DNA from 3 places in the Sorangium sp. So ce406 genome. Region 2 is predicted to be linked to each of the others. Evidence: riboswitches for the same ligand, from Rfam matches in the RefSeq annotation. Region 2 holds a riboswitch; each other region holds the start of a gene.
What was found. Region 2 has a riboswitch for cobalamin ahead of WME96_RS01710 (energy-coupling factor ABC transporter permease). Riboswitches for the same ligand answer to the same signal wherever they lie in the genome.
Positions count from the first base shown of each region.

Region 1: linked by a shared signal. The riboswitch ahead of WME96_RS05275 (TonB-dependent receptor) and the one ahead of WME96_RS01710 (energy-coupling factor ABC transporter permease) in region 2 are both predicted to bind cobalamin.
Region 3: linked by a shared signal. The riboswitch ahead of WME96_RS29505 (ribonucleoside-diphosphate reductase subunit alpha) and the one ahead of WME96_RS01710 (energy-coupling factor ABC transporter permease) in region 2 are both predicted to bind cobalamin.

Region 1 is NZ_CP150340.1:1,433,962-1,443,580, forward strand. Features, by position in the region: gene WME96_RS05250 (hypothetical protein) at 125-730, shown strand; gene WME96_RS05255 (haloacid dehalogenase type II) at 875-1,693, opposite strand; gene WME96_RS05260 (LysR family transcriptional regulator) at 1,870-2,787, shown strand; gene WME96_RS05265 (hypothetical protein) at 2,800-3,360, opposite strand; gene typA (translational GTPase TypA) at 3,432-5,318, opposite strand; cobalamin riboswitch at 5,456-5,662, shown strand; gene WME96_RS05275 (TonB-dependent receptor) at 5,901-8,126, shown strand; gene WME96_RS05280 (ATP-binding protein) at 8,182-9,619, shown strand, end outside.
Region 2 is NZ_CP150340.1:446,261-455,879, forward strand. Features, by position in the region: gene WME96_RS01685 (TetR family transcriptional regulator) at 1-530, opposite strand, end outside; gene WME96_RS01690 (CbiX/SirB N-terminal domain-containing protein) at 712-1,899, opposite strand; gene WME96_RS01695 (energy-coupling factor ABC transporter ATP-binding protein) at 1,875-2,702, opposite strand; gene WME96_RS01700 (CbiQ family ECF transporter T component) at 2,699-3,460, opposite strand; gene WME96_RS01705 (hypothetical protein) at 3,450-3,815, opposite strand; gene WME96_RS01710 (energy-coupling factor ABC transporter permease) at 3,827-4,504, opposite strand; cobalamin riboswitch at 4,637-4,842, opposite strand; gene WME96_RS01715 (enoyl-CoA hydratase/isomerase family protein) at 5,789-6,616, opposite strand; gene WME96_RS01720 (3-hydroxyacyl-CoA dehydrogenase family protein) at 7,175-8,065, opposite strand; gene WME96_RS01725 (tetratricopeptide repeat protein) at 8,310-9,619, shown strand, end outside.
Region 3 is NZ_CP150340.1:7,950,273-7,959,891, forward strand. Features, by position in the region: gene WME96_RS29475 (thrombospondin type 3 repeat-containing protein) at 1-307, shown strand, start outside; gene WME96_RS29480 (MbnH family di-heme enzyme) at 332-1,471, opposite strand; gene WME96_RS29485 (carboxypeptidase-like regulatory domain-containing protein) at 1,468-2,001, opposite strand; gene WME96_RS29490 (MbnP family copper-binding protein) at 2,003-2,851, opposite strand; gene WME96_RS29495 (DUF7676 family protein) at 3,146-3,445, shown strand; gene WME96_RS29500 (ribonucleotide-diphosphate reductase subunit beta) at 3,467-4,423, opposite strand; gene WME96_RS29505 (ribonucleoside-diphosphate reductase subunit alpha) at 4,483-6,981, opposite strand; cobalamin riboswitch at 7,239-7,446, opposite strand; gene WME96_RS29510 (cytochrome c-type biogenesis protein CcmH) at 7,580-8,191, opposite strand; gene WME96_RS29515 (FAD-binding oxidoreductase) at 8,265-9,619, opposite strand, start outside.

The sequences.
Region 1 (9,619 bases), 990 kb from region 2:
GGTGCTCCAGCGAGAGGTCGCGCGGATGGGCGAGACCTGCAGGGAGCCGAGCGACCGCGGCGGGCGCGCGCGGGCGCCTGCGGCCAGGGCGCATGATCGGCTGGAGATGCGTTACGATCGCCCCATGACGAGCTCGCCTTCATCACCTGTCCCTGCGAACCGGCGGACCTCACGGCGCGATCGGCGGCGTCCCCTCGGCGAGGCGCTCGCGCGCGCGGCTTCCATCCTCGGCCTGTGCGCGCTGCCCATGTGCGATTCCCTCGACAACATCGACGTGGAGGTCGGCGGCAGGGCGGTCGTCCCGGCGGGGACGATCCTCGACGACGTCCTCGGCGTGCTCGACTTCGATGCTTTTCAGAGCATCGATCTCTCGGCGGAGTTCGAGAACCAGGGTGTCACCAAGGACGACGTGGACTCGGTGCAGATCCTGGCGTTCACGCTGCGCGTCGAGAGCCCGGAGAGCGGGAGCTTCGATTTTCTGCGCTCCGCGTCGTTCTTCGTCGAGACGGAGGGGCAGCCGCGGGTGCTCATCGCGAAGCTCGACGAGGTGCCGCGCGGCGCGCGCGAGCTGTCGATGGATGTGGTCGAGGGCGTGGATCTCAAGCCCTACGTGGTGGCGCCGAGCATGAAGATCACGAGCGAGGCCCGCGTGAGCGGTCGTCCCGACGAGGAGACGACGGTGGTCGCGGACGTGCTGCTCGACGTCGACGTCTCGCTCCCCGGCTGCTAGCCGGACCCAACCGGTCCTCCTGCCGAGCGGCCTGGTCCTCGCGACGGACGGCGCGGTCGCCGCGGATCGCAGCGTGGTCGCGCCGGCGAGCAGGCCGGCGACAGCCCTGATGCATGCTGCCTCTCGCATCAGCCCCGCCACGCTTCAATCAGGGAGGACGGCTGTCACGAGCTCGACCAGATCGGCCAGGCTCGCTCCCGTGGCGTCGGCGGTCACGCCGAGCTCCTCGGCCGGCAGGCCCAGGCGGTTGACCCAGAACGTCGGATAGCCGAACCACCGGGCGCCCGCGGCGTCCCAGCCGGCGAACGGCACGAACAGGATCTCCTCGCGCTCGAGGCCAAACGCGTCGACCGCCATCCGGTACGCGCGGGGATCCGGCTTGTACGTCCTCGCCCGATCGGTGCTGAGCGCGTGCTCGAACAGGCCTCCCAGACCGGCGCTCTCGATGGCAGCGTCGAGCATCCGCGGCGTGAAGTTCGACAGGAACGAGAGCCGGACGCCCGCGTCCTTCAACGATCTCAGCGCCGGCGCCGCGTCCGGCCATGGCCTGAGATCGAGATAGGCCCCGAGGAGCCGCGCCCGCTTTTCCTCGCCGAGGTCGAGCTCCAGCAGCCGCTCGGCGAACACCAGCGCATCCCCGGTCACCTGCCAGAAATCCGCGTACTCCCCCGACGCGACCCGGAGCCACGTGTACTCGAATTGACGGGTGCGCCAGGCCTCGCTCAAGAGAGCGCCCTTGCCCGGGGAGAGCTCCTCCGCGAGCGCGGCGATCGGCCGCGGATCGAGGACCGCAAAGGCGTCGAAGGCGATGGCCCTGATCTTCGAGGGTGACGCCGGCGGCGGCCGCGCCGGCCCGCCCTCCGCGGCGCACGAGGTGGTCATGGCCAGCGGGGCCGAGCCCAGGAGGCCTGTTGCGGTGACCCCGGCGACGAGGTCGAGAAACTCACGGCGACGTGAAAGCATGCGGGCCTCGATCGGGTGATTCGAATTGAACGTTTCGAGAGCGCTGGAGCGCGAGAGCACGCGCTGAGCATGCACGCCCCGCCGTTGCCCGGGGATCCGCCATCGCCGTATACTCGCCATGCATCCTTGCATGACGTGGAGCGCTCTCCGGCAGCAGCGCCCCGCGCGCCGGAGCCATGCTCGACTGGGACGACCTGCGCTACTTCCTCGCCGTCGCGCGGCACGGCAACCTCTCCGCCGCCGCGCGCGCGCTGAAGGTCACGCAGCCGACCGTGGGGCGGCGCATCGACGCGTTCGAGCGGCGCCTCGGGGCAAAGCTCTTTCTACGCTCGCCGTCCGGATTCGCGCTCTCGGCCGCGGGCGAGAGCGTGCTCGGGCACGCCGAGCGCATGGAGCAGGGCGCCCTCGCGGCCGAGCTCGCCGCCGGTGGGCGCGACGCGGGCCTGAGAGGCCACCTGCGCGTCACGGCGTCCGAGTGGCTCGCCGTCCGCGTCCTCGGGCCGCTGCTCGTCCCGTTCCTCGCCCGGCACCCCGCCATCTCCGTCGACCTCGTCGCGGACGCGCGCTGGCTGAGCCTCCCGCGGCGGGAAGCGGACATCGCCCTCCGCCCCGCGGCGTTCGAGCACCACGAGGTGTTCCAGCGCGAGGTCGCGCGGATCGGGTTCGGCCTCTACGCGTCGGAGACCTACCTCGCCGAGCGCGGCTCGCCGGACTTCGACCGGCAGTGCGAGGGCCACGCCCTCGTCACGATGAGCGACGATCCGCCGGCCGTCGCCGACCTGCCGTGGCTCAGCGCCGTCGCCGGGAAGGCCCGCGTCGCCGCCAGGACCAACGGCCGCGAGGCCCAGGCGACGATGGGCGCCGCCGGCGTCGGGCTCGTCTGCCTGCCGCGCTACCTCGGCGACGCGACGCCGGGCCTGCGCCTCCTCGCGCCGCCCTCACCGCCGCCCGAGCGCGCGCTGTGGCTCGGGGTGCACCGGGACGCGCGCGCGGCGCCGCGCGTGAAGGCGCTCGTCGCGTTCGTGGTCGACGCGCTCGCCCCGCTGCGGCGCGCCCTCCGGCCCGAGCCGCGCCCGCGGCCGATCATCAGGTGACGAGCGTCCGGGCTACGGGGCGCCGTCGAGCTGACACGCCCGGTGGTCCTGGAAGGGCTCCGAGCAGACGTCCTTGAACGACGTCTCGCACCTGGACGCGCTGGAGCCGAGGCACTCGAAGAGCGGATCGAGCCAGCGCGCGATCTGCTCGCAGGACGTCATCGACGAGATCTGGATGCCGGCGCTCATGCAGTCGAAGTACGGCGCCGTCAGCGCGTTGCACGGGCGCGGCGCGGTGAGCAGCTCCGCGCAGGCGTCGCGGCAGCCGTTCGACGGGCACGCGCGGTCGAACAGCGCGCAGAAGGCGCCGCACGAGGCCATCTGCGCCTCGACCGGATCCGCGCCGCCGGCGCTCGACGATCGCGGGCCCGCGCCCGCCGTGGTCGTCAGCGGGCCCGCGCCCGCGCTCGACGGGGCGGCCGGGCCCGACGCGGCGCCCGCCGTCGCGCCGGCGCCCCCGGACCCCTCGTCGCCCCCGGGGGACCCGTCGACGACGACGTTCCCGCCGCACGCGCCCGCCCCCGCGAGCGCGACGAGCGAAGCCAGGCCCGCCGAGAGCAGCGTCGTTCTCATGCCGCGAGTCTACACCGGCCCGGGCAGCGCCGGGGCGCGCGCCGCGTCGACCACGCCGCGCGCGCCGCCGATCACTCCACGGCCTGCGACTGCTCGATCGCGTCCTCGCGGCGCTCGCGGCGGTTGCACGCGAGCACCTTCTTGCGGACGCGCACCGCGTCGGGCGTGACCTCGACCAGCTCGTCGCCGTCGATCCACTCCATCGCCGTCTCGATCGTGAGCAGCCGCGGGCTCGCCAGGAGGACGTTCTCGTCCTTGCCGTGGTTGCGCACGTTGGACAGCTTCTTCTCCTTGATCACGTTGACGTCGGTGTCGTTCGGCCGGTTGTGCTCGCCGATGATCATCCCCTCGTAGACCTCGACGCCGGGGACGATGAAGAACATCCCGCGCGGCTGCAGGTGGTGCAGCGCGTACGGGGTCGCCACGCCGGCGCGATCGGCGACGATGGCCCCGGTCGGGCGGCGCATCATCGGGCCTCCCCAGGGCGCCCAGCCGTCGAACATCGTGTTGAGCAGGCCGGTGCCGCGCGTCGCGGTCAGGAACTCGCCGCGGAAGCCGATGAGCCCGCGCGACGGGACCCGGAACTCGAGGCGGGCGCGCCCGAAGCCGGGGTTCGTCATCTTCACCATCCGGCCGCGCCGACCGCTGAGGCGCTCGGTCACGATGCCGACGTAGGTGTCGGGCACGTCGACCACCACGAGCTCGATCGGCTCCATCACCTCGCCGTTGATCTCGCGCGTCACCACCTCGGGGTTCGAGAGCTGCATCTCGTACCCCTCGCGCCGCATCGTCTCGACCAGGATCGCGAGCTGGAGCTCGCCGCGGCCGAGCACCACGAACGTGTCCGGCACCTCGGTCGGCTCCACCCGGATCGCGAGGTTCTTCATCGCCTCGCGCTCGAGCCGCTCCTTCAGGTGGCGGCTCGTCAGGTACTTCGACTGCTTGCTCTTGCCGGCGAACGTCGACGTGTTCACGCCGATCTTCATCTTGATCGTCGGCTCCTCGACCACGATCCGCGGCAGCGCCTCGGGCTGCCCCAGATCCGCGATCGTGTCGCCGATCGTGACCGAATCGAGCCCCGCGATCGCGATCACCTCGCCCACGACGGCGCTCTCGACCGGGACGCGCTTCAGCCCCTCGTAGGCGTAGAGCATCTTCACGTAGCCGCGCGACTGCCCGTCCTCGCCGAGCAGCGCGACGTCGGCGCCGGACCGGGCCGTGCCGCGGACCACGCGGCCGACCGCGAGCCGGCCCACGTAGTCGTCGTGCGTCGTGTTGCAGACGATGACCTGCAGAGGCCCGTCGGGGTCGCCCGACGGGCCGGGGACGCGCTCGAGGATGGTCTCGAAGAGCGGCTGTAGGTCCGTCGCCTCGTCCTCGAGCTCGCGCTTCGCCTGGCCGAGCTTCGCCACGGCGTAGAGCGTCGCGAAGTCCTGCTGCGGGTCGCTCGCCTCGAGGTCGCAGAAGAGGTCGAACACCTCGGAGAGCACCTCGTGGGCGCGCGCGTCGCTGCGGTCGATCTTGTTGATGACGACGATGACCGGGAAGCCGCGCTGGAGGCACTTCGAGAGCACGAACCGCGTCTGCGGCAGCGGGCCCTCGGCGGCGTCGACGAGGAGCAGCGCCCCGTCGGCCATCATCAGCGTGCGCTCGACCTCGCCGCCGAAGTCGGAGTGGCCGGGCGTGTCGACGATGTTGATCTTGACCCCGCGGTACCGGATGCTGGTGTTCTTCGCGAGGATGGTGATGCCGCGCTCCCGCTCGAGGTCGTTCGAGTCCATGACCCGCTCGGCCACGACCTCGTTCTCTCGGAAGGCGCCCGACTGGCGGAGCATGTGATCGACGAGGGTCGTCTTCCCGTGGTCGACGTGGGCGACGATGGCGATGTTGCGGAGATCGTTACGCGGCATATACAGCGGCGGCCGTGTAGCACGCGACCCACGGAGGAGCGAGCCCATCCTCGCCAGAGCCCGAACGTCCGGCCCGCGCGGCAGACGTCGCGCCCAGGGGGCGCGAAGCGCGGTGAGCAACGCGCGCGAGGCGCGGTGAGCGAGCGGGGTGAGCGGGAGCGTTGACAGCCGAAGCCGCGCCGCAATAGGGTGCGCGCCGCGTTGGTGCCTGGGCCCTTGCCCAGGCTGAATAGGGAACCCGGTGAGATTCCGGGGCTGCCCCGCAGCGGTAAGCGAGAACGACCTCCACGACGAGCACTGGCCCGAGAGGGCTGGGAAGCGGTGGACAGTAGGAAGTCGGCCAGGCCGAGACGCTCGCAAGCCCGAAGACCTGCCATCGCCCGGCGACGGGGAGACATCTGGCGCCGGTTTGACCTGGGAGCCTCGAGGGAGGCGGAGAGGTCCGAGCCGCCGCAGCCGTCCGCGCGCGCCCCGGAGTCCGACCCGCCCCCCGCGCGACCTCCCGTTCGCCCGCGGGGGCGAGAGGTCGGCCCGGCGCGGTGTGCGACGGACAGGCCTCTCTTCTCCTCGCGGTGCTCGGCGCGAGCGGCCCGGAGCCGCCCTGCGCGACGCCACCGAAGGAGGACGCGCATGCCGCGCACGACGATCACGAAGCGGAACGGACGCTGCTTTTCACGACACCTGCTCGCCGCGCTATCCACCTCGCTCGCCGCCGCGCCGCTCGCGCGCGCCGAGGGCGAGGTCCCCGAGGCGACCGCGGTCGTCGAGGCGGCCGCGGGCGCCGAGGCGGCCGCGGGCGCGTCCTCCGACGGCGGCGCGGGGGCGCCCGCGGACGGCGGCGGGGCGATCGAGGTCACCGTCCACGCGGAGAAGCCGGGGAGCGAGGCCGCCTCGCGCGTCTCGGTCGGGCACCGCGAGCTCGAGCTCAGGCCGAGGCTCCGTGCGGGCGACATCGTCGAGGCGGTCCCGGGGCTCTTCGCCGTGCAGCACGCCGGCGGCGGCAAGGCGAACCAGTACTTCCTTCGCGGGTTCGACGCGGACCACGGGACGGACGTCGCCTTCTTCGTCGACGGCGTCCCCGTCAACATGGTCAGCCACGGCCACGGGCACGGGTTCACCGACCTCTACTTCGTGATCCCGGAGCTCGTGACGGGGCTCGACGGCACCAAGGGGCCTTATACAGCGAGCATCGGCGATTTCGGCACCGCGGGCGCCGTCAACCTCCGCTTCGCCGAGAAGCTCGACGAGAGCCACGCGCAGGTCAGCGTGGGGCAGTACGGGATCCGGCGCGGCCTCGTGATCGCCTCGCCGGATCTCGGCGACACATGGCGCGCCGTGGCGGCGGCGGAGGTCTACCGGAACGACGGTCCGTTCCTCAGCCCCGAGCGGCTCGAGCGCTTCAACGTGTACCTGAGGGCGACGCACGATCTCAGCCCGACCGGGAAGATCCAGATGACCTGGATGTCCTACGGGTCGACCTGGTACGGCTCCGGTCAGGTCCCCGCGCGGGCCGTGTGCGGCGAGGGCGAGCAGGGCCACCCGGGCCCGACGCCGCCCGCGTCCGACCCGCCGTGCATCGATCACTTCGGCTCCGTCGACCCGACCGAGGGCGGCGCGACCGAGCGGCACATGGCCTCCCTCGCGTACACGACGGCGTGGCGGGACGCCGACCTGAGCGCGATGGCGTACCTCGTCCGCTACCGCTTCACGCTGTACTCGAACTTCACGTTCTTCACCGAGGACCCCGTCCACGGCGACCAGATCGAGCAGAACGACGACCGCGTCGTCGGCGGCGCCGATCTCCGGCTGCGCCGGAGCCTCGAGTACCGCGGGGCGAAGCTCACGACGTCGCTCGGCGCGCACATCCGCGCCGACGCGATCGACAAGTCGCTCCACCACGACGAGGCGCGCGAGCGGATCGAGGAGCGGGGCAGGGCCCACATCGACGAGGGCCAGATCGGCGTCTACGTCGAGGAGGACGCCCGGATCCGGCGCTGGCTCCGCTTCGTGGCGGGGCTGCGGGGGCAGTGGATCGACGTCAACGTGGACGACCGGCGCGAGGATCTCGGCGCGACCGGGAGCCGGTCGAGCGGCTTCCGGGGGCAGATGCAGCTCTTCCCGAAGCTCACGGCGATCGTCTCCCCGGTCGACGGCCTCGATCTGTTCGCGCACTACGGGCGGGGCTTCCACTCGAACGACGCCCAGGGCGTGGTGCTGGGCGAGGGCGGGGCGACGCTCATCACCCCCGCGACGGGCTACGAGCTCGGCGCGAGGGCCACGCCGCTGCGCGGCCTGACGCTGAGCGCGGCGGGGTTCCTCCTCGATCTCGACTCCGAGCTGGTCTGGAGCGGGGACGCCGGTGTCACCGAGCCGTCGGCGCAGACGCGGCGCTACGGCCTCGAGATCGGCGCGCGCTACCGGCTCGGGAGCTGGCTCTTCGCCGACGTCGACGCGACCTTCACGCGCGCGCGGTTCCGCGCGAACGCGGGCAACGGGAGCGCGGTGGCCCTCGCGCCGACGCGGACGCTGACCGCCGGTGTCGGCGTCCGCCCGACGTTCGGCGCGTTCACGCCGTTCGCCGCGCTCCGGGTCAAGTCGATCGGCGCGCGGCCCGCGACCGAGGACGAGTCGCTGACGGCCGAGGGGTTCACGGTGATCGACGCCAACGCGGGGCTGCGGTGGAGGGACGTCGAGGTGGCCGTGGACGTCCAGAACCTCCTCGACGCGACGTGGCGCGAGGTCCAGTTCGCGAGCGAGTCGCGCCTGCCGCACGAGCCGGCCGCGGTCACCGGGATCCACTACTCGCCGGGGTGGCCGTTCACGGCGATCGGGCGGGCGACGCTGTACTGGCGGTGAGCGGCGCGGCGCCCGTTGCGAAGGCGCGGGCCCTGGGCTTCCATGCCGCCCGCCCGTGTCCTCGCCCCCGCTCTCCCTGCTCCGCACGCCCCGCGCCCGCGCGGAGCTCGTCGCGAACGGCTGGGAGCTGTTCTCCGCGCTCCTGTTCCTCTCGGCCGTCGTCCCCGCGGCCCTCACGACGCCGTGGCCGGCCATCCTCCTGCTCGCCTCGATGGCCCTCTCGGCCGCCCTCTCGGGCGCGCTCGTCCGGCGCGGCGACCGCGGCTTCGCCATCGCGGCGGCGATCCGGACCCTCTCCTGGCCGCTCGCCGTCCTGCCGCTCGCCGGCCGGGGCGCCCCCGCCGCGCCCCCCTCCTCGTGGCCCAGCCCGCTCGGGATCGGCCAGGCGACCCCGCCCGCGTGGCTCGGCCTTATCGTCACCGCGGTCGCCTTCGGCGTCATGGCCGGCGGCATGCGCCGCGCCATCTACCGCGCCGTGCTCCGCGCCGACGCGGCCGACAGCGGCGCCTCCGAGGCCGCCTCCGCGCGCGCCCTCGCCGCGGCGCTCCGCCCGCGGCTCGCGGAGTCGGCCACGGCCGCCGGCATCGTCGGCGGGCACGTGATGCTGCTCTTCGCCGTCGCGTTCCTCCGCACCCAGAGCCAGGTCGTGTTCCAGGCGTGGTTCGAGGTCGTCCCGCTCCTCGCGCTCTCCGGCACCCTCGGCTTCACCCTCGCCGTGCGCCCCGCCACGCGCGCGATCGTCGCCGCCCTCGAGGCCGGCCCGTCCGGCGACCGCGCGCTGCTCGCCCGCGGCCTCGCCCGCGCCGAGCGGCTCCCCGACGTGCTCGCGTACCTCAACTTCGCGCTGTGGCTCGCGTGCACCGCGATCGGCATCGCCTACGTGCGCCCCGGCGCCGCCTTCACCCTCGCCGACGGGCTCATGCAGCTCGGCTTCGGCGCGCTCTTCGGCTTCGGCGTCTCGTTCTACCAGCGCGCGTGGCACAAGGACTCGGTCGCGCGGGCCGTCGACCTCTTGCGCGCGTGGACGGGCGCGCAGGAGGGCGACGGCGCGCGGCGCGGCGCGGCGCCCATGCCCCTGCGGCGGCGCATGCTCCGCGACTTCGGGCTGCCGCTCCTGTTCACGGGGCTCCTCTCGCTCTTCTCGTCGATCGGCCTCTACCGCGCGCTCGCGACCGGCTCCTCCTTCAACGAGGACTTCAACGCCGTCACCGCGCTCTTCGCCTCGTTCTCCCTCCTCGTGCTCGCCGCCCTCGGCGTCGTCGCGCGGGCGGCGCGCGAGCTCTCCCGGCCCATGGCGCAGCTCGCCCGCGCCGCCGACGAGGTCGCCCGCGGCGAGCTCGACGCGGTCGTGCCGGAGCTGTCCGGGCCGCGGGAGGTCGTCGGCCTCGGCGAGAGCGTCGAGCGCATGCGCCAGGCGCTGTCCCGCACCATCGCCGAGCTCGAGCGCGAGCGCGCCGGCCTCGAGGAGAACGTCGCCGCGCGCACCGCCGAGC
Region 2 (9,619 bases):
AGCCCGAGGTGCTGGGGCGCGAAGCGCAGCACGCCGAGGACGAAGGGGATCGCGCCGCGATCGACGTCGGGCCGGATCTCGCCGCGCGCGATGCCCTCGTCGACCCAGCCGTTGATCTGGGCGATCTGCGCCTTCGCGGCGGCGGCGCTCGCGGCGTCGTCGAGCAGGCGGAGCGCGCGGAGGTCAGGGTCCTCGCGGAGGAGCTTGCCGAAGAGCGGCTCGGCGGCCTGCTGGCGGTGGGCGAAGCGGAGGGTGGCGACGAGCCGATCGAGCGGGGATTCCAGGCCGAGCACCTCGGCGGCGAAGCGCGCGCGGATGGTGGCGAACGATTGCTCGACCACCTCGCGCAGGAGGGCCTCCTTGTCGGCGAACTCGAGGTAGAGGGCCCCCTTAGCGCAGCCGGCCTCGGCGGCGACGGCGTCGAGGTTGGTGCCCTTGAAGCCGCGTTCGACGAACTGGCGCTTGGCGGCCTCGAGGATCCGGGCGCGCCGCGCGGGGTCGCGGGGTTTGTCGGGGCGACGAACGGGCACAGAACTCATATGACTCGAATGGCCAAATGAGTCAAATCGGTCGACCCTGGCGTGAGACGTGGCGCGCCATGCGTCGACGCCGCGGGCGAGCCGCTCCGGGGGCCCTCGTCGACAGCGACGTCGAGGACCAGCTCCTGGCGTCAGAGATCCTTGCTCGAGCGCGGCTCCAGGCCGCCGCGCCTCACTGCATGATGTCGTCGACGAGCCGCGCCACCAGCCGGTCGCCGAGCAGGTGTTCTTCCACGAGGTCCTTCGCGTCCTCCTCGCGGACGCCCCGGTACCAGACGCCATCCGGGTAGACGGCCACCGTCGGCCCCTCGCCGCAGCGCCCCATGCACGACGTCCTCGTCACGCGGATCTGCTGCTGCTGGCCCGCCTGCTTCAGGCGCCGGCGCAGCGCCTCGAGCAGCGCCAGGCTGCCGCGGTCCACGCAGTCGGCGTTGCCGCAGACGAGCACGTGCTTGCGCAGCGAGCGGTGCGCGTGCGGGTGGTTCGACGCCTGCGTGTGCGTCAGCGTGTGGCGCACGCTGTAGAGCATCGCCTTCAGCCCGCCGACCTCCCGCGCGAGCCCCGGCAGGGCGGTGCGGTACATGCAGGTGTCGCAGGGCAGGGGCGCCTCGCCGGCGAGCGCCTGGCGCGCGCGCTCGTCGATGAGCCCGGACAGCGCGCTCGACCGGCCGAGGTGCGGCGCGAGCGACGCGCGGATCCACGGGTACGTCGCCGAGAAGCGATCGACCTGCTCGGCGAGCTTGGTCATCAGCCGCCCGGCGAAGAGGAAGTAGGGGACGACCACGACGCGCTCGGGCCGCTGGCGCGCGACGCGCTCCAGCGTCTCCTCGACCGAGGGCCGGGTGATGCCGATGAAGGTCGGCTCGACGAGCTGGAGCCCCCGGCCCTCGCCGATGAGCCGCGCCATCTTGCAGAAGTCGCCGTTCGCGTCCGGGTCGCTGGCCCCGCGCCCCACCACGACGAGCGCCGTGCGGGCGCGCGCCGCCGGATCCTCCGGCAGCACGGACGCCGCCCGCTCGAAGGCGATCTCCGCGAGCGCCGGGTGCACGCCGAGGGGCCGCGCCGCGGAGAAGCGCACGCCCGGGAAGGCGGTCCGCGCCTGCTCGAGCGCGATCGGGATGTCGTTCTTCACGTGCCCCGCCGCGAACAGGAAGAGCGGCACGACGGCCACCCGGGACACCTGCGCCGCGAGCGCCGCGAGCGCGTCGGCGAGGTGCGGCGTCGCGAGCTCGATGTACCCGTGCTGCACGACGATGCCGGGCCGCGCCGCGCGGTGCTCGGCCACGAGCGCCTCGAACTCGGCGTTCGACGCGGCGTCGCGGCTGCCGTGGCCGATCAGCAGGAGCCCTTCGTCATGCATGCGAGCGCCTCCTCCAGGGTGAGTGGGAGTCCTTCGCGGCCGCGCGGCTCGGCCGGGGTCATCCGGGTCCAGAGCTCCGCGACCCACGGCCGCCTGAGCCGCGCGCGCGCGAGGAGCTCCCCCCGCGCGAACACCTCCCGCGGCGGCCCGTCCGCGAGCACCTGCCCGTCGCCGAGCAGGACCGCGCGCGTGGCGAAGAGCGGCACGAGGTCGACCGCGTGCGTCGCGGTCACGAGCGTGGTCCCTTGCTGCTCCGAGAGCGCGCGCAGCGTCCGGCACAGGGCGAGCTCGCCCTCGGGGTCGAGCCCCGCTGTCGGCTCGTCGAGCAGCAGCACGCGCGGCTGCATCGCGAGCATCCCGGCGATGCACGCGCGCTTGCGCTCGCCGAAGCTCAGCGCCTCGATCGCGCGATCGGCGAGGTGCGCGATCTGCACGGCGGAGAGCGCCGCCTCCGCGCGGCGCCGCGCCTCGGGCGCGGGCAGGCCGAGGTTCCGCGGGCCGAACAGGACGTCGTCGAGGAGCGTCGCGCCGAGCAGCTGGTCGTCCGGGTCCTGGAGCACGAGCGCGGCGCCCGCGGCGACAGCGTCCGACGGCGAGCCCACGCGGCGGCCCGCGATCTCGACGCCGCCGCCGGGCGCGGGGAGGAGCCCGACGAGCGCGCGGAGCAGCGCGGTCTTGCCGGCGCCGTTGCCGCCGAGCACCGCCACGGACTCGCCCTCGGCGACGTCGAGGCGCACGTCGCGCAGCACGGCCGCGCCGCCGCGGTAGCCGATCGCCGGGGCGCGCAGCGCGATCGCGCTCACCCCGCGCCTCCCGCGGCCACGCAGAGCGTCAGCGCCAGGGCGGCGGCGGCGGCGAACGCGAGGTTCGCTGCGGGCGCGCTCGCGCGGCGGTCGGCGACCGGGAGCTTCCCCCGGTAGCCGCGGAGCTGCATCGCGACGGCGGCGTGCTCGGAGCGCTCCAGCGTCCGGAGCGCCACGACACCCGCGACCGCGCCGGCCGAGCGCGCGGCGGCGGCCGGCCGCGTGAACCCGCCGCGGAGGCCGGCGGCGCTCCACGCGCTGTCGGCGGCGCGCTGCAGCACGCCGGCGAAGCGCCGCGCCAGCGCGAGCAGCTCGACGAGCGCCGCGGGCGCGCCGAGCCCGGCCAGGGCCGCGTCGATCTCGGCGGGGGCGGCCGCGCGGGAGAGCCACTTGAGCACCGCGGCCGCCGCGAGGACGCGCGCGCCGATCGCCGCGGCGCGGCGGGCGCCCTCGCGCGTGACCGCGTCGAGCGGGAACGCCGCGCCGGCGAGCAGCGGCTCGCCCGGGGTGAGCGCGAGCGCGAGCGCCGCCGCGACGCCGCCGATCCACGCGGCGGGCGCGAAGGCGCGGAGGATGGCGCCCGCGGTCAGGCCCTGGAGCCGGAGGGCCGTGCACGCGAGGACGAGCAGCGCGGCCGGCGTCCAGGGCGAGCGCGCGCCCGCGGCGACGCAGCACGCCGCCACGGCGGCCCCGAGGCGGAGCCGGGCGTCCACGTCGCGGAGCCGGCCGCGGGGCGGCGCGGGCAGGTCACTCCGCACGGAGCTCGTCGCCGCCGGCCCTGGCGGCGGGCTGGTCGGCGCGCTCCACGAAGAGCACGCGCGAGAAGTAGCCGAGGGCGAAGCCGGCGAGGAGCCCTGCCCAGAGGAACGCGAAGAGGAGGAGGTCGCCCTCCAGGCCAGCGAAGAGCGGCCCCGTGTCGTGGCGCCCCGCGTCCTCGGCGACGCGGCGGACGACGGCCTCGTCGACGCCGTCCCAGGATGCGTTGCCGCACCCGGTGAGCCAGAGCGCCGCGGCGAGCGGCAGCGCGGCGAGCGGCAGCGCGGCGGTGAGCCGGAGCGCCGCGGCGAGCGGCAGCGCGGCGCGCCAGGGCGCCGCGGCCGACCGGCGCGGCATCGGCGGCCGGGTCACGACGCCCCCGCGGCGAGCGGGACGACCCGGAGCCGCTCCAGGATGTCGGGCCGCCGGGAGCGCAGGAAGACGAGGGCCCCGGCGGTCATGGCGCCCTCGAGGAGGCCGAGCGGGAGCTGGGTGGGGACGAAGGCGAGCGCGACGGCCGTGAACATGGACGTCACCGACCCCTCGCCGGCGAGCCCGAGGGCGAGCTCGAGCGCCGTCGTCGCGTACGTCGCCCAGTCCGACGTCACGCCGGCGAGGAACCCCGCGACCCACAGGTTCGCGCCGCAGCGCCGCGCGAGCCGGAAGGCGAGGTACCCGGTGAAGGCGCCCGCGATGCCCATCGACGCGACGTCGGCGCCGAGCGTGGTGAGCCCGCCGTGCGCGAGGAAGAGGGCCTGGATGAGGAGCGCCACCACGGTGACGAGGACAGTCATCCAGGGCCCGATGAGCACCGCGGCGAGCCCGGTGCCGCACGGGTGGGAGCACGTCCCCGCGGTCGGCACCGGCACGGGCATGCACGAGATCGCGAAGACGGCGGCGGCGACGAGGCCGACGAACGGCTTGTAGAAGGCGTCCTGCTGGGTGCGCTGCCGGAGCAGGTGGAGGGCGATCGCGACGAAGGGCAGGGCGAGCGCGTTCCAGACCGCGCACCACCCGAGCGGCAGGACGCCCTCCGCGAGGTGCATCGCGGCCGCGGGCCTCGCGGCGAGCGATGCGGCCAGGAACGCGGTAAAGATGACGGCGGGGCGGCCGGGAAGACCGATGTTGGCGCTCCGGGTGAAGTCCGCACCCGGACGCCACGAAGACGTGCGCAAGCTGCACCTCGTGGGACTCGGGTAGGTCTCCCGGCTCATGGGTTCGGGGAGCTGTTCGAGCTCCCGGCGCTGCGTCCACCTTCCCGGGTCTCTTCAGGAGGCCCAGTGGTCTTCGGATGCAGCTCCCCATTCACGGTGGCGGGACCGCGCCGGATTCGCACCGGCTTCCCTGTTATGCCCCTGAGGGCACCCGAGGAAACAGATTGTCAGATGGATGCTCGGTAGTCCCGTTTCGCGCCCGGCGTCAAGGAGGTCGCGCCGCGCCCTCGCCGTCCAGCCCGCCCTGTGCCGTCCGCGCCCTCGTCCGAGGGGCCGGCGCGCTTCGCCGTGCTCGCCGCGCTCGCCGCGCTCGCCTCCCGCGTCGCGCCTCACGCGCCCGCGAGCGGACGGTCCGGTGCCGCCGTCGTGCGCCGCGCGCGCGATGTTCCGCCCGCCGAGCGGCCAGGCGGCATCAGGGAGCGAGCTTCTCCTTAACCATCGACGCATTGCTGGAGGCCGCGAAATTGACCGAGACGCACGACCGGAGCCCGATTGGTCAGTTTCTGGCCTTCGTGCTTCCGTGGTAAACACACTTTACTTTCGCCGCGCCTGGACGCTGCTCGCCCGGCGCCCGCCTGGGAATGCGTTCACAGGCGGTTTCTTGCGGGTTCGGTCGTGGCCGCCGGTACGTTTCTCGTCGCAGCGCGCTTGGTTCGTCCTGGCTCTTTACTTACATGAGCCGACGTCCAGCGCCTGCCGTGCTGCGTCGTGCTGAGCACGGATTGACGAGGCGAGCGGGCTTTGGTGTCCTCTTTTCTCGGGACCCGAAGAGCTCGTCACGTCGAATGCTGTCTCGTGTGGATGGGTATGCCCGGCTCGGACGTGCATTCCATGAATTCGGGCGTGAGCGCGTCGGCGCGGTCGCCTGGCTGCCTTCGTGGCGTGAGCGATTCGCGCATCGGCGCGCACGCCTTGCACTTTGTTATCGACAGCGGGCTCTCGGGTGCCACACTCCGATCACCGCATGCGCGCCGGCGCAGCCCCCCAGCCCGGAGCGCATGCGGTCTTTCTTGCGCACCGCGGCGGACGGTTGGTGTCCCGGCGCGGTTACCCGCCGCGCTCATGTTGGGTTCCCCCCTCCGGCATGATGCGCGGTCTTTTTTTATGCGCTGTTCATCACTTCCCGGTGAATGCGGCCTGCGATTTCGACAGGAACGCTTTCATTCCGATTTTCTGGTCCTCGCTGCCGAAGAGGGCGGCGAACGCCTGGGCTTCCAGCTCGTTGGCGGCGGCCAGGTCGAGGCTCTCGCCGCGCAGGAGGACGCGCTTGGCGGCGGCGACGGCGAGCGGCCCGCGCGAGGCGATCTTGAGGGCGGTCTCGCGGGCGCGCGCGAGGAGCTCGGCGGCCGGGAAGACGGCGTTGACGAGCCCGATGGCGAGCCCCTGTTCGGCGGTGATCATGTCTCCTGAATAGACGAGCTCGCGGGCGCGGCCGACGCCGACCCGGCGCAGCAATCGCTGGGTCCCGCCGAACCCCGGGATGACGCCCAGGTTCACCTCGGGCTGCCCGAGCCTGGCGCCTTCCGCCGCGTAGATGAAGTCGCACGCGAGGGCGAGCTCGCACCCGCCGCCCAGCGCGAAGCCGTTCACGGCGGCGATCACCGGGAACGGCGCCGTTTCGATGAGGTCGGCGAGCCGGTGTCCCGCGTCGGCGAACCGCTTCGCGGCGATGCTGTTCATGGACGCCATCTCGGCGATATCGGCGCCCGCGACGAACGCCTTGCCGGCGCCGGTGAGCACGGCCGCGCGGACCTCGCCGCCCTCGGCGGGCGCGAGGAGCTCCTGGAAGGCGGCGGTGAGGTCGCCGAGCACGGCGGGGTTCAGGGCGTTGAGCTTGTCGGGCCGCTGGATCGTCACGGTGGCGACGTGCCCCGCGCGCTCGACGGCGACGAACTGGAGGGCACCGCGAGCAGGGACCCCCGGCTGCTGTTCTTGAGCGGTCATGACCGGTGGTTAGCAGCGCGCCGCGCCGGGGGGAAGCGCGGCCGAGCGCCGCGGGAGGCGCCGTGATGTGCCCGCCCGGGGCTGCTATGCTGAGGACCGTGGCTGACGCGACGAGCGAGCGAGCCGGCGGGCCTGGTACCGCTGCTCATCGCTCCGAGGACACGAGTCCTGGCGCGCGGAAGGCCCTTGTTTTTTGGCAGGAGGGGGCCCGTCAACCATTCTGCGGTACTGCCATCTCTGCTGGGATCGCTCGAATCTCGGCCACAGATCTTCCCCGACCGCGTCATCCGCTGATCTGGGGTGGCCGAGGCAGTTATTGCCAACCCCCAACCCCCCACCGCTCCTCAGAGAGAGCCAGCGGGGGAGGGGGTGCCGCGCGGGGGGCCGGCGGGGTAGGGCCCCACAAACCCGAGCGCCGGCCCGCTCCGTGCGACGCCCTCCCGGACCGACCCACCCTTTCCCACGGCAATAGCCCCCCAAAAGGCGCGAGTTTGTGGGAGGGGCCCCCGCCGGCCCCCCGCGCGGCACCCCCTCCCCCGCTGGCTCCGCTGCAGGATCCTACACCGCCCGCCCCGTCTTCTGCCCCTTGTCGTCGTACACGTAGAACCCCCGCCCGCTCTTCTTCCCGTACCACCCCGCCGCCACCAGGTTCCGCAGCAGCGTGGGCGCCCGGTACTTCGAGTCCCCGAACTCCCGGTGCAGCACCTCCGCGATCGACAGCACCGTGTCGAGCCCGATCAGGTCCGCCAGCTCGAGCGGCCCCATCGGGTGGTTCAGCCCGAGCCGCGCCCCCGCGTCGATGTCCTCCGGCGTCGACAGCCCCTCCTGGAGCGCGAAGCACGCCTCGTTGAGGAACGGGATCAGCATCCGGTTCACGATGAACCCCGGCTGGTCCTTCGACGTGATCACCGTCTTGCCGAGCCCCACCGCGAGCGCCCGGACGGCCTCGTACGTCGCGTCCGACGTCTGCACCCCGCGGACGAGCTCGACCAGCTTCATCAGGGGCACCGGGTTCATGAAGTGCATGCCGATGACCAGCTCAGGCCGGCTGGTCACCGCCGCGAGCCGCGTGATCGAGATCGACGACGTGTTCGACGCCAGGATCGCCCCCTTCGGCATCGCCGCGTCGGCGAGCTTGAAAATGCCGCTCTTGACGTCGAAGCTCTCGGTCACCGCCTCGACCGCCAGGTCGACCTCCGACAGCCCCGCGATGCCGTCGGCCACCGCGACGCGGCCGAGGAGCGCCTCCCGCGCCTCCGCGGCCATCTTGCCCTTCTCCACCTGCTTCGCGAGGATCGCGGCGATCTGGGCCTTGCCCGACTCGGCCAGCGACCTAGAGACGTCGCACAGGACCACCTCGAGGCCCGCGGCCGCGGCGACCTGGGCGATGCCTCGCCCCATCTGGCCCGCGCCGATCACCCCGAAGCGCTTGATCGTCGTAGCTTCCATGGCCGCGGTTGATAGCCGAAGCCGCGAGCGCGGTGAACCGCCGATCCCGCCGATCCGGCGCCCCGCGGCCGGCGGACGTCCCCGGCGCAGAAGCGCGCGAAAGCTTCGCCCGCGCTTCCCGACCCGCGGGGGCGAGGATCCTTGAAACCGTGTCGTCCGCCCGGCTATCTTCGGCCGGCCCGTGAACGGACCGGACCGAATTCGCGAGGTCCGCGGAGAGACGATGAGCGTTGAGACGATTCGGATGGCCCTTGGGCGCCTGCAGGATGAGCCTGAAAACGAGGCGGCCTGGAACGAGCTCGCGGAGGCCGTGACCGCTCCGAGCAACGGCGCGGGCGCCGGGGACGTCGAGCGCCTGCTCGGCGCGGCGCGCGCGCGGCACGAGCAGCGGCACGAGTGGCAAGCCGTCGCCCGGCTCCTCGAGCTGGAGATCGCCCTCGCCGCCGGGAGCGCCGTCGAGGGCGCGATGCAGGCGGAGCTCGCCCGCGTCTACCACGAGGAGCTCATCGACGTGGACCGCGCCGCGGCCGCCTACAAGCGGCTGCTCGAGCTGCGCCCCGACGACGACGCCGCCGCCGAGGCGCTCGAGACCGACGCCTCGAAGCGCGAGCGGTGGCGCGACCTCGTCGACCGGTACGTGGCCGAGGCCGAGGGCGCGACCGACGGCGCCTTCAAGAGCGCGCTGTTCACGAGCGCCGCCGACATCGGCTACCGCTACGGCCGCGCCGAGCTCGGCGAGAGGATCGCCGAGCTCCTCCAGCTCGCCCTCGAGCTCGACCCCAGGAACCGCCGCGCCGCGAGCCTCGCGGAGATCGCCTTCTCCGCCGCGGGCGACTACGAGGCGGTGGTCCGCGTCCAGACGCTCGTCAAGGCCGAGGCCCAGCTCAAGGAGGACCGCATCGCCGCGGGCCTCCGCGCGGCGCGCACCATCCGGACCCACCTGAGCGACCCGGCGCGCTCGGTCGCGGCCTACGAGGAGGTGCTCGACCTCTCGCCCGGCCAGCCCGAGGCGCTCTCGTTCCTCGCCGAGGCGTACTCCGCCGCGGGCGACTGGGATCGCCTCGTCGCCCTCTACGAGGACCAGCTCCGCAGCGGCGGCGTCAAGCCCGGCGAGGAGCTCGGCATGCTCGTGCAGATCGCCATGGTCCACTGGCGCATGCGCGGCCAGCCTCAGGCGGCGGAGCCGTACTTCGACCGCGTGCGCCGCGCCGAGCCCGCGCACGCCGGCATGCTCAACTTCTACCGCGAGGTCCTGGAGCAGCGCGGCGACAAGCCGCGGCTCACGACGATCCTGACCGACGCGCAGCGCGCCCTGCCCGACGGCGCCGAGAAGCGCGCCATCGCCACCGAGCTCGCGCGCCTCGCCGAGTCGCAGGAGAACGCCGCCAAGGCGATCGAGCAGTACAAGTCGGTGCTCCGGACCGACCCGGAGAACCGCCAGGCGCGCGACGCCCTGAAGCGCCTCTACCTCCAGACCGAGGGGTACAACGCCCTCGTCGAGCTCCACCGGCAGGACCTCGAGCGCACGCCGGCCGACGACGTCGCCGGCCGGGT
Region 3 (9,619 bases), 5.1 Mb from region 2:
GGGCGACCTGGATGACGACTGCCCGACCGCGGCCGGGCCGTTCGCGCACCGGGGTTGTCCGGGCGGGGAAGGCGGCGGCGGCGCCGCGGCGTCGAGCGTGGCCGCGTCGAGCGCGACGGCGTCGGGCACGGCGGGCTCATCGGGCGGGGCCTTGCCCTCGTGGGGCACCGCCGGCGGGCTCGGCGGCGGCGGCGACGGCTGCGACTGTCGCGCCGCGGGCGGCCCACCAGCGAGCGGCGCGCCGGCGCCGTGGCTCGCGCTCCTCGGCGGCGCGCTGCTGGTCGCGCGCGGCCGGAGGCAGGCGTGAGGTGCTAGCGTCGCTTGCCGGGGGCTACGGCGCCTGCGCGCCATCCACGACGGCCGCGAACTCCGGATCGGTCAAGCTCTTCATGAAGGCCACGACATCCGCCTTCTCCTCTGGCGTGATGGTGAAACTCCTGATGAGCGAGCTCTTGTTCGGGTTCTTGCTGCCCACACCTGCGAACGGCCCGTCCTTGATGGTCCTGCCTCCTGCGGCGTAGTGGTCGACGACCTCCTCCAGGGTGGCCACGCTCCCGTCGTGCATGTAGGGCGCCGTCAGCTCCACGTTGCGCAGCGAGGGAACGCGAAATCTCCCCTTGTCCGCCGGGTCGCCGGTGAACTCGAACAGCCCCTCTCCGCCGGGCGGATAACTCCCGTCCGGGCCGAGGTTGTAGAGGCCGGTGTTGTGGAAATCCATCTCCGCCTGCTTCGTTTCGGCGCTCCGGAAGGCGGTCGTGAAGTTGATCCCGCTGTGGCAGTGATAGCACTCGAGCCGCTCGGAGAAGAAGAGGTCCATGCCGCGCAACGCGGCCTCGGACATCGCGCCCGCCTCTCCGCCGTACGTGAAACGATCGTACGCGGAGCGCCCGGAGATGAGCGTCCTCTCGTACGTCGCGACCGCCTTCACGACGGTGTCGAGCGTGATCGGCTCGCTCTCGCCGGGGAACGCGGCGACGAACGCGGCCTTGTACGCATCATCGCCGCGGAGCCGGCCGAGGACGACGTCCTCGGCCCCGGTGATCCCGAGCTCGACCGGGCTCTCGCCGAACATCGGGACGAGCGCCTGCTCCTCGAGCGACGCCAGCGTGGGGTTGCCCCACGTGAGCAGCGGGAAATAGGCGACGTTGGCCAGCCCCATCGCGTTGCGCGGAATCGCGTCCCCCGTCGAGCCGGTCGGGGTCACCTTGCCGTCGGCGAGGCCCCTGTCGCGCTCATGACACGAGGCGCACGCCATCGTCCCGTTGCCCGAGAGGCGCTTGTCGAAGAACAGGGCGCGTCCGAGCGCGACCTTCGCCTCGGTCATCGGGTTGTCGGGCGGCACCCACGGCTTCGGGAAGCCGACGGGCAGGGCGAGCTCATAGCTATCGACAGGCGGGATCGCTTCCGCCTCGCCGCCACAGGACGCCACCGCGAGCGCGAGGAGCGCCGCCGACGTGCTTGCGCGGGTCACTCCAGCAGAATGCGGCGTTGCTCGTTGTGACACAGGTTACAAGCTCCTGAGATGCTTGGAAAAGGCATGTTGTTGGTCCCCCCTCCGGCCGGCGCGCGCAGGAAGAAGAACAGCGCCTCGTCCGGGAAGGGCAGCGGCTCGGTCGTGAAGAAGTTCCCGTTCCCGTCGATGGCGACCGAGAGCACGAGATCTCCTTCGCCTTGCGCGGCTGTGCGGAGCTCGACCGTTCCGCCTGCGACCGGCGTGCCCGACGGCGCGTACACCGTCCCGGCAGCGGTGAAGAGCCCCTTGCCGGGCCCATGGGGCTGATGGCAGCCCATGCAGTTCTGCCCCATGTTGTGGCTGCGCTTCTCCGCAGCAGCGCTGATGTTGTCCACGTTGAGCGCCGGATCGCGCTGGAAGCCAGGGTCGCCCGGAAGGACCTCCGCGTCGCTCGGCTCGTCCATGTCCTCGTCGGAGGCGCCGCAGCCGGCAAGCGCGCAGATCAAGAGCGGCGCGATGAGGCTGGCCGCTGGCCGATGAAGGTACATCTCACTCCACCCGGAACGCGGTTTGCGGAGCGGAAGGGCTCGCGCCGTCGAAGCCCATGCCGAGCGCCTTGAAGACGGGCGGGCACTCGGGATCGCCCTCGAACGACATGCAGCCGGAGGTGCGATCCGTCATGCCGTCGACCTGGTGGTCGAGGTCGGACTCGGCATAGAAATTGGCGATATCGAAGACGATGGTGCTCGACTCCGGGTCGACGCCGTCAAGACGCACGTCGGCGACGTTGTCGGCCGCGCACGAGAAGCCTTCGCTGACGGTACCCTCGCATTTCGTACCTCCGAGGTGAAAGAAGTACGTCGGGTTCATCGTCGAGATGAGGTCGAGGCGGACGAACTTGTAGCCGCCCTTCCACGACCACCACATACCGGGAATGTTCAGGGGCGCCGGGGCTGTCGCCGCGTCCAGGTGGTTCATCTCCGGGGGCAACCCCAGGCTGAACCGGACGCCGGCGTAATCACCGGCCGGGGCGGTGCCCACGATCTCGGTCCTCGTCTCCGGGCTGCCGGTCTCGCATGTGCCCGTGCCGTCCTCGAAGTCGAGGAACGCGACCTTGTCGCGCTGCCATGTGCCGTCTTGCTCGAGCGAGAGCGGCTCCTCGGACCCGTCGTCGCGCACGAGCCGGACGTCATAGACGTACATCCGGAAATCGAGCGGCTTCACCGCCGATCGGGTCGTGCCGACGCCGTCGAATGTGGTCGTGCAGGAAAACGGCTTGTCGCCGACCTTGGCGGCGAAGCTCAGCGCGAACGTCTTCGAGGCGACGTCCTCGTCGCCCTCGCCGCACCCGCTCAGCGCCGCGAGACAGGTCACGCCCAGGAACGTGACGCGAGCCATTGAACCAACCATCGGACAACCTTTCAAGCTACGAGGCCGCAGCGTCGTCACCGCCGCGCCGGAGCGGAGCGAAGCCTACTCGACGGTCGGCTCTCCTGGGATGCATCAATTTGTCGCACCTCGCGGCGCCCTCCGAAGGGTGCCGGCGGCATCCGTGCGAGGTGTGCCCCAGGAGCGCCTAGAAAAAGCCAGTGTAGACGCACCTGAGGCAGCTCGACAGATGGCTGTCAGGGTCGCATCCACAGGCGACGTGGCTACCGAGAGACTCCTCGAGGAAGCGACGCCTCAGAGCGCTTGAGAGGCCCTCGGGAGCTCGCGCGCTGGCGGCAGTGCGCGCGCGCCGCGTTCTACCGCGATCTGGACGCGAACGGACGCCCGAGGAGCCGGGGATCGGGGCTCTGGAGCGGGCGGGACGAGCAGATGATGACGGTGTTCTTCCCGAACCCGTGGCTCGACCAGGAGCGCATGAAGCCCGTCAAGGAGCCGGACTGGTCGAGGCTCGCGCTCTGGATGGACCTGCGCGCGCGCTTCGCGGGCGTGCCGCCCGAGCCAGCGCCGGTCGATGGGCCTCGGCGCCCGCAGATATGCGGATGAGGCGCCTGAGTCCGTTGGACATCAGAACACCCCATCGAGGACGACCTCCCCCGAGACGCCGACCTGATACGCCGAGACGCGGCGCTCGAAGAAGTTCGTGACCTCCTGGACGTCTTGCAGATCCATGAACGAGAACGGGTTCTTCGCCCCGTAGCGCCTCGGCATGCCGAGCGTGACGAGCCGCTGGTCCGCGCAGAACTCGAGGTAGCGGCGCACGTCGCGCGCCGAGAGGCCCGCGACGCCGGCGCCGAGGAGATCGTCCGCGAACTGGGCCTCGCAGTCGATCGCCTCATCCATCATCTCGAGGATCGACCGCGAGAGGCCGGCGTCGAAGAGCTCGGGCTCCTCGCGCCGGACCGTGCTCACGACCTCGAAGGCGAAGCGCATGTGCGCGCTCTCGTCGCGGAAGACCCAGCTCGTGCCCGCGGCGAGCCCGTGGAGCAGGCCGCGCGAGCGCAGGAAGTACACGTACGCGAAAGCGCCGAAGAAGAAGAGCCCCTCGACGCACGCGGCGAAGCAGACGAGGTTCAGGAGGAACTGCCGCCTCTCGGAGCGCGACTCCAGTTGATTCAAAGACTGGATGGAGTCGATCCAGCGCATGCAGAAATCGGCCTTCTTCCGGATCGAGGGGATGGTCTCGACGGCCGCGAAGGCGCGGTGGCGGTCCTCCGGATCGGGGATGTACGTGTCGAGGAGCGTCAGATAAAACTGGACGTGCAGCGCCTCTTCGTAGAGCTGCCGAGACAGGTACATCCGCGCCTCCGGGGCGTTGATGTGCCTGTACAGGTTGAGCACGAGGTTGTTCGCCACGATGGAGTCTCCGGTGGCGAAGAACGCGACGAGGCGCTGCACGAGGTGGCGCTCCGCGTCGGTCATCCTCCTCAGGTCGCCCACGTCCGTGGAGAAGTCGACCTCCTCCACGGTCCATGTGTTCCTGATGGCGGCGCGGTACATCTCGAAGAAGGCCGGATAGGCCATCGGGCGCAGCGTGAGGCACTGGCCCGGATCCAGGAGGCGCGCGGGGCGGCCGACGCGGCTCACTGGCAGGCCTCGCACGCCTCGGGGTTCTCGAGCGCGCACGCCACGTCCGCGGCAGCCTTCGCCCCCGCGGGCGCCTGCGCCGCCGTCCCTCCGCCGCCTTCGCGGGGCCCGGCGTCGCCCGCGGGCGCCCGGTCCGGGGGCGCATCCACGGTGGCCTTGGCGATGCGCGTCGCGGGGCGCGATCGGAGGTAATACGTCGTCTTGAGCCCCCTCTTCCATGCATGGAAGTACATGCTCGAGAGCTGGCCGATGGTGGGGTTCTCGACGAAGAGGTTCAGCGACTGGCTCTGATCGATGAAGGCGCCGCGCTCCGCCGCCATGTCGATGAGCGAGCGCATCGGGATCTCCCAGGCGGTCCGGTACACGGCGCGGACCTCCTCCGGCAGCTCGTCGAGCCCCTGGACCGAGCCCTCCGCGAGCTTGAGACGGGCGCGCACCGCGTCGTTCCAGGCGCCGCGCTGCTTGAGCTCCGCGACGAGGTAGCGGTTCATCTGGAGGAAGTCGCCAGAGAGCGTCTCGCGCTTGAACAGGTTCGACACCTGCGGCTCGATGCACTCGTAGCAGCCTGCGATCGACGCGATCGTGGCGGTCGGCGCGATCGCGACGAGCAGCGAGTTCCGCAGCCCCTCGGCGAGGATGCGCGCGCGGAGCGCCTCCCAGCGCGCCGTGTCCTCCGGCACCACGCCCCACGCGTCGAACTGGAGCTCGCCGCGCGCGGCGCGCGTCTCGTCGAACGCCGGGTGGCGCCCCTTCTCGGCGGCGAGGTCCGCGGACGTCGAGAGCGCGTGATAATACACCTCCTCGGAGATCCGCCTCGAGAGGTCCCGCGCGGCGCCGGCGTCGAAGGGCAAGCGCATCTGGAAGAACACGTCTTGCAGGCCCATGAGCCCGAGCCCCACCGGCCGCCAGCGGAGGTTCGAGCGCCTCGTCGCGGCGATGGGATAGTAATTGAGGTCGATGACGCGGTCGAGCTGGCGGACCGCCGTCCGCACGGTGCGCGCCAGCTTCTCGAAATCGAACGCGACCGCGCCGCCCTCACCGTTGACGGTGTGGCGCGCGAGGTTGATCGAGCCCAGGTTGCACACGGCCGCTTCGTCCTTCGAGGTCACCTCGACGATCTCGGTGCAGAGGTTCGAGAGGTGCACGGTCCGGCCCGGCAGCGCCGTCTGATTGCAGGCGCGGTTCGCCTTGTCCTTGAACGTCATCCAACCATTGCCGGTCTGCGCGAGCGTGCGCATCATCCGCGCGTAGAGCTCGCGCGCCTTCATTGTCTTCTTTGCGATGCCCGCCTCCTCGGCCTGGGCATAGCGGCGCTCGAACTCGTCGCCGTGGAGATCGGGGAGGTCGCGCACCTCCTTCGGGTCGAAGAGGCTCCATTCGCCGTCCGCCTCGACCCGCTTCATGAACAGGTCCGGGACCCAGTTCGCCAGGTTCAGGTTGTGCGTGCGCGCGGCCTCGTCGCCGGTGCTGTCGCGCAGCGCGAGGAACTCCTCGACGTCGGCGTGCCACGGCTCGAGGTAGACGCAGCAGGCGCCCTTGCGCTTGCCGCCCTGGTTCACGGCCGCGACCGACGCGTCGAGCGTCTTGAGCCACGGCACGATCCCGCTCGAGTGCCCGTTGGTGCTCTCGATGAGCGAGCCGCGCGACCGCACGCGGTGGTAGGCGAGCCCGATGCCACCCGAGAACTTCGAGAGCATCGCGACGTCTGTGTAGCGCTGGTAAATGGTCTCGAGGTGGTCCTCGGGCGAGTCGAGCAGGAAGCAGCTCGAGAGCTGCTCGTGGCTCGTCCCGGCGTTGAACAGCGTGGGCGAGCTCGGGAGGTAGTCGAGCGACGAGAACAGGCGATAGAGCTCGACCGCCTGCGCCGCCGTCTCGGAGAGCGCGCAGGCGATGCGCAGGAAGAACTGCTGCGGCGACTCGGTGACGAGGCGCGTCTCGGGGTGCTTCAGGAGGTAGCGATCGTAGAGCGTCCGGAGGCCGAAGTACTCGAGCTCGTGGTCCCGCCCCGGCTCGATCGCGTCGTTCAGCTTGCGGGCGTTCTGCGCGACGAAGCTGTGGAGCCGCTCGTTGATGAGGCCGAGCCGCCGCCCGACGGCGACGGACTGCGAGAAGGCGTGGATCTCCTGATTGCGGACCTCCTTGTCGATATAGGTCGCGAGCAGGCGCGCCGCGAGCCTCGCGTACTGCGGCTCCTCTGCGATGAGCGACGCCGCCGTCTGGATGGAGAGCTGGTCGAGCTCGCGCGTGGTCGCGCCGTCGTAGAGGCCGCTGATGGTCTTGGTGGCGACGCGGAGCGCGTCCACGTCGGACAGGGCCGCGCAAGAGCGGCTCACGGCCCGGACGATCTTGTTGACGTCGACAGGCTCGCTCGACCCGTCGCGCTTCTTCACCCGCATCGTCGTGTGCGGGAGCGCTTCCTCCGCGCCTCCGCTCCTCGCGCCCCGCGCCCGCAACGGCGCCGCGCCGTTGCTCATCGTCACTGTGTCGCTCAGCATGGCAATCCTCCTCGTCGAGCTTCGTCGGAGCGGTACCGGACCGCTCGCGTCGATGCCGCGAGAGCGAAGAAGCCAGCCGATGTGCGCGAGCGCGCAAGGCTCTCCAGGAGAGCCCTTCGGACCGACCGCTCGCCCCCGCGGGCGAAAGGAAGACAACGCGGGAGGGGGTCGGAACCGGGACAAGCGCGAGAGTCTGCGCCAGCTCGGACCTACCCGCCTCCCTCGAGGCTTCCAGGTCAAACCGGCGCGGGATGTCTCCCCGGCGCTGGACGTTGGCAGGTCTTCGGGCTCGCGAGCGCTCCGGCTCTCGCCGGCTTCCTACGGTCCACCGCTTCCCAGCCCGAGGGCCAGTGCTCGTCGTGGAGATCGTTCTCGCTTACCGCTGCGGGGCAGCCCCGGATTCGCACCGGGTTCCCTTTTGAGCCCCGGGCCGAAGCCCGAGGCACCAACATGAGCCACTACATATTGCGGTGCGGGGCGCAGGTCAAGCGAGATGTTGTGGCGGGCACCTGAGGAGAGGAGCGGAGCGACGACCGGCCATCGACCATCGATGCCCGGCGCGCGACAACCGCGCCAAGGGTGCACAGCGAGGGCGTGCTCACGCGTCGCGCCTCCGGAGCTCGTCGTCGAGGCGCTCGTCGTACTCGTCACGTACAGGCGCCGCGATGGCCAGATTGGACGGAGCCGGCTGCGCGGCGCTCCGCCTCCACGAGCGCAGCAGGGCGAAGATCCCGAGGAACGACGCCGCGATGCCGAGCATCAAGCCCAGGGCAACCTGGCCAAGGACGCCGGACGAAGGCGCCGCACGGATACGCTCCCCATGACGCGCGATGAGGTCCTGCTCGACTCTGTCGACGGCCTCGCCCCGGCGGAGACGCGCTCGGATCTCGCGACGAAGCTCCTGCGCCACCGGCGATTCGTGGATGTCGAGTGTCTGATCCCAGCAACAAGGCGCGAGCAGGCGCCCTTCGAGCGCTCTCTCGCCGGGCGCCGCTGTCGAGTCGGCGAGCTCGCCCGCTGCCGTGCTGGTCGTCGCGGGCGTGGCCCTACCGCTGAGGACCACGCCCGCGACGGCGACGACCAGCGCCGCCGCGCGACGCCCGCGCGAGCTCCGCGGCGATCGGACACGCAGCGTCGAGCTCACGTCGCGCGCGCGGTGAGGGGCACGGACCGGGGCATCCGCAGCGCCGCGGTGCTCTCGCTGGCTCATGGCGAGACAGACTACCGCTATCGACCTCCACGGCCCTGCGACACGATGTCGCGCTGGTCACCGCGCGGCACCGTCACGGCGCCTGCTCCGTCTCGCCGGCCAGCGCGACCGCGCCGCGCACGCCGTGGTTCGAGGCGCCGAAGAGGTTGTCCGGATCGAGCGCGCGCTTGACCTCGCGAATGACCGTCCGCGCGCCCTCGGAGTACACCTCGCCGAGGAAGTCCTGCCGGATCTTCCCCACGCCGTGGTGGTGCGAGAGCGTGCCGCCGGAGGCGAGGATCTCCTCACGCGCCGCGTGCTCGAGGGCGGCATACTCCGCAACGGGGTCGGCGACGCCCTTCGCGTAGAAACCGAGATAGAAGTACATCGCGACGCCAGTCGAATAGACCTGCGTGATCCGACCGGTGAAGAAGGGCCTTCCGGGTAGCCGGCGGCGCTCGTGCTCGAGCTCCACGCGGCGCTTGACCCGCTCGTAGAGCTCGAGCGCGCGCGACCATGGCACGCTTGTCTCGAAGCTCTCCGCGATGGCCCAGTGCTCGAACGCCAGATCGCGGATGTACGCGATACCGAACGTGAGCTGGTAGCCACGCTCCCCGTTGGCGGCGCCTCCCTGGAGGCCACCATGGCGCGCCGCGATGGCCCGGAGCGTTCGCTCCTGAAAGGCGACCTCCGCGGCCGTGCCCTCGAAGACCACCGTCGCCACGCACATCTTGTGCGGGTCGAAGCCCTTGATCCGCGTCACCACGAGCGCCTCTGCCTGGCTCTTGAGCCGCGCGGCGAGGCCCTTCGAGGCCGGCTTCAGCGCCTGTCCGAAATGGAACTGGGTGTTGTCCATCACGCGCACGCTCGCAGGAACGGCGCCGCTCTGTTGCAGGTCGTAGAGGAACTGGAAGCCGCGCTCGAGGTCCGGGAAGATCACGCTCGCGTAGCGCTGCACCTCGGGCAGGGGCCAGACCTTGACCACCGCGCTGGTGATGATACCGAGGTTCCCCTCGCTCCCGAACAGGAAGGTCTTCGGGTTGACGCCGACGCTCTCGCGCGGGCCCACGGCGGGACGTTCAATCACGCCTCGGGCCGTCACTGCCGTGACATCGAGCACGATGTCCTCGACATTGCCGTAGCGGTTCTTCTTCATCCCGCTCGCGTTCGTGGCGATCCACCCGCCGAGCGTCGAGAACTCCGCGCTGTCGGGCTCGTGTCCGAGCGTCAGCCCGTGCCTGGCCAGCTCGGCGGCGATGTGCCGTCCGGTGGCGCCCGCCTCGATGCACGCCGTGCGGTTCACCGGGTCCACCCAGCGCAGCTTGTTCATGCGGCGCATGTCCAGCACGATGACGACACGCGCTTCGTCGACGGGCAAGCGCAGGGCGTCGGTGACATTGGTACCGCCGCCGAAGGGGACGAGGCAGGCCCCGCGCTCGTGCGCCACCT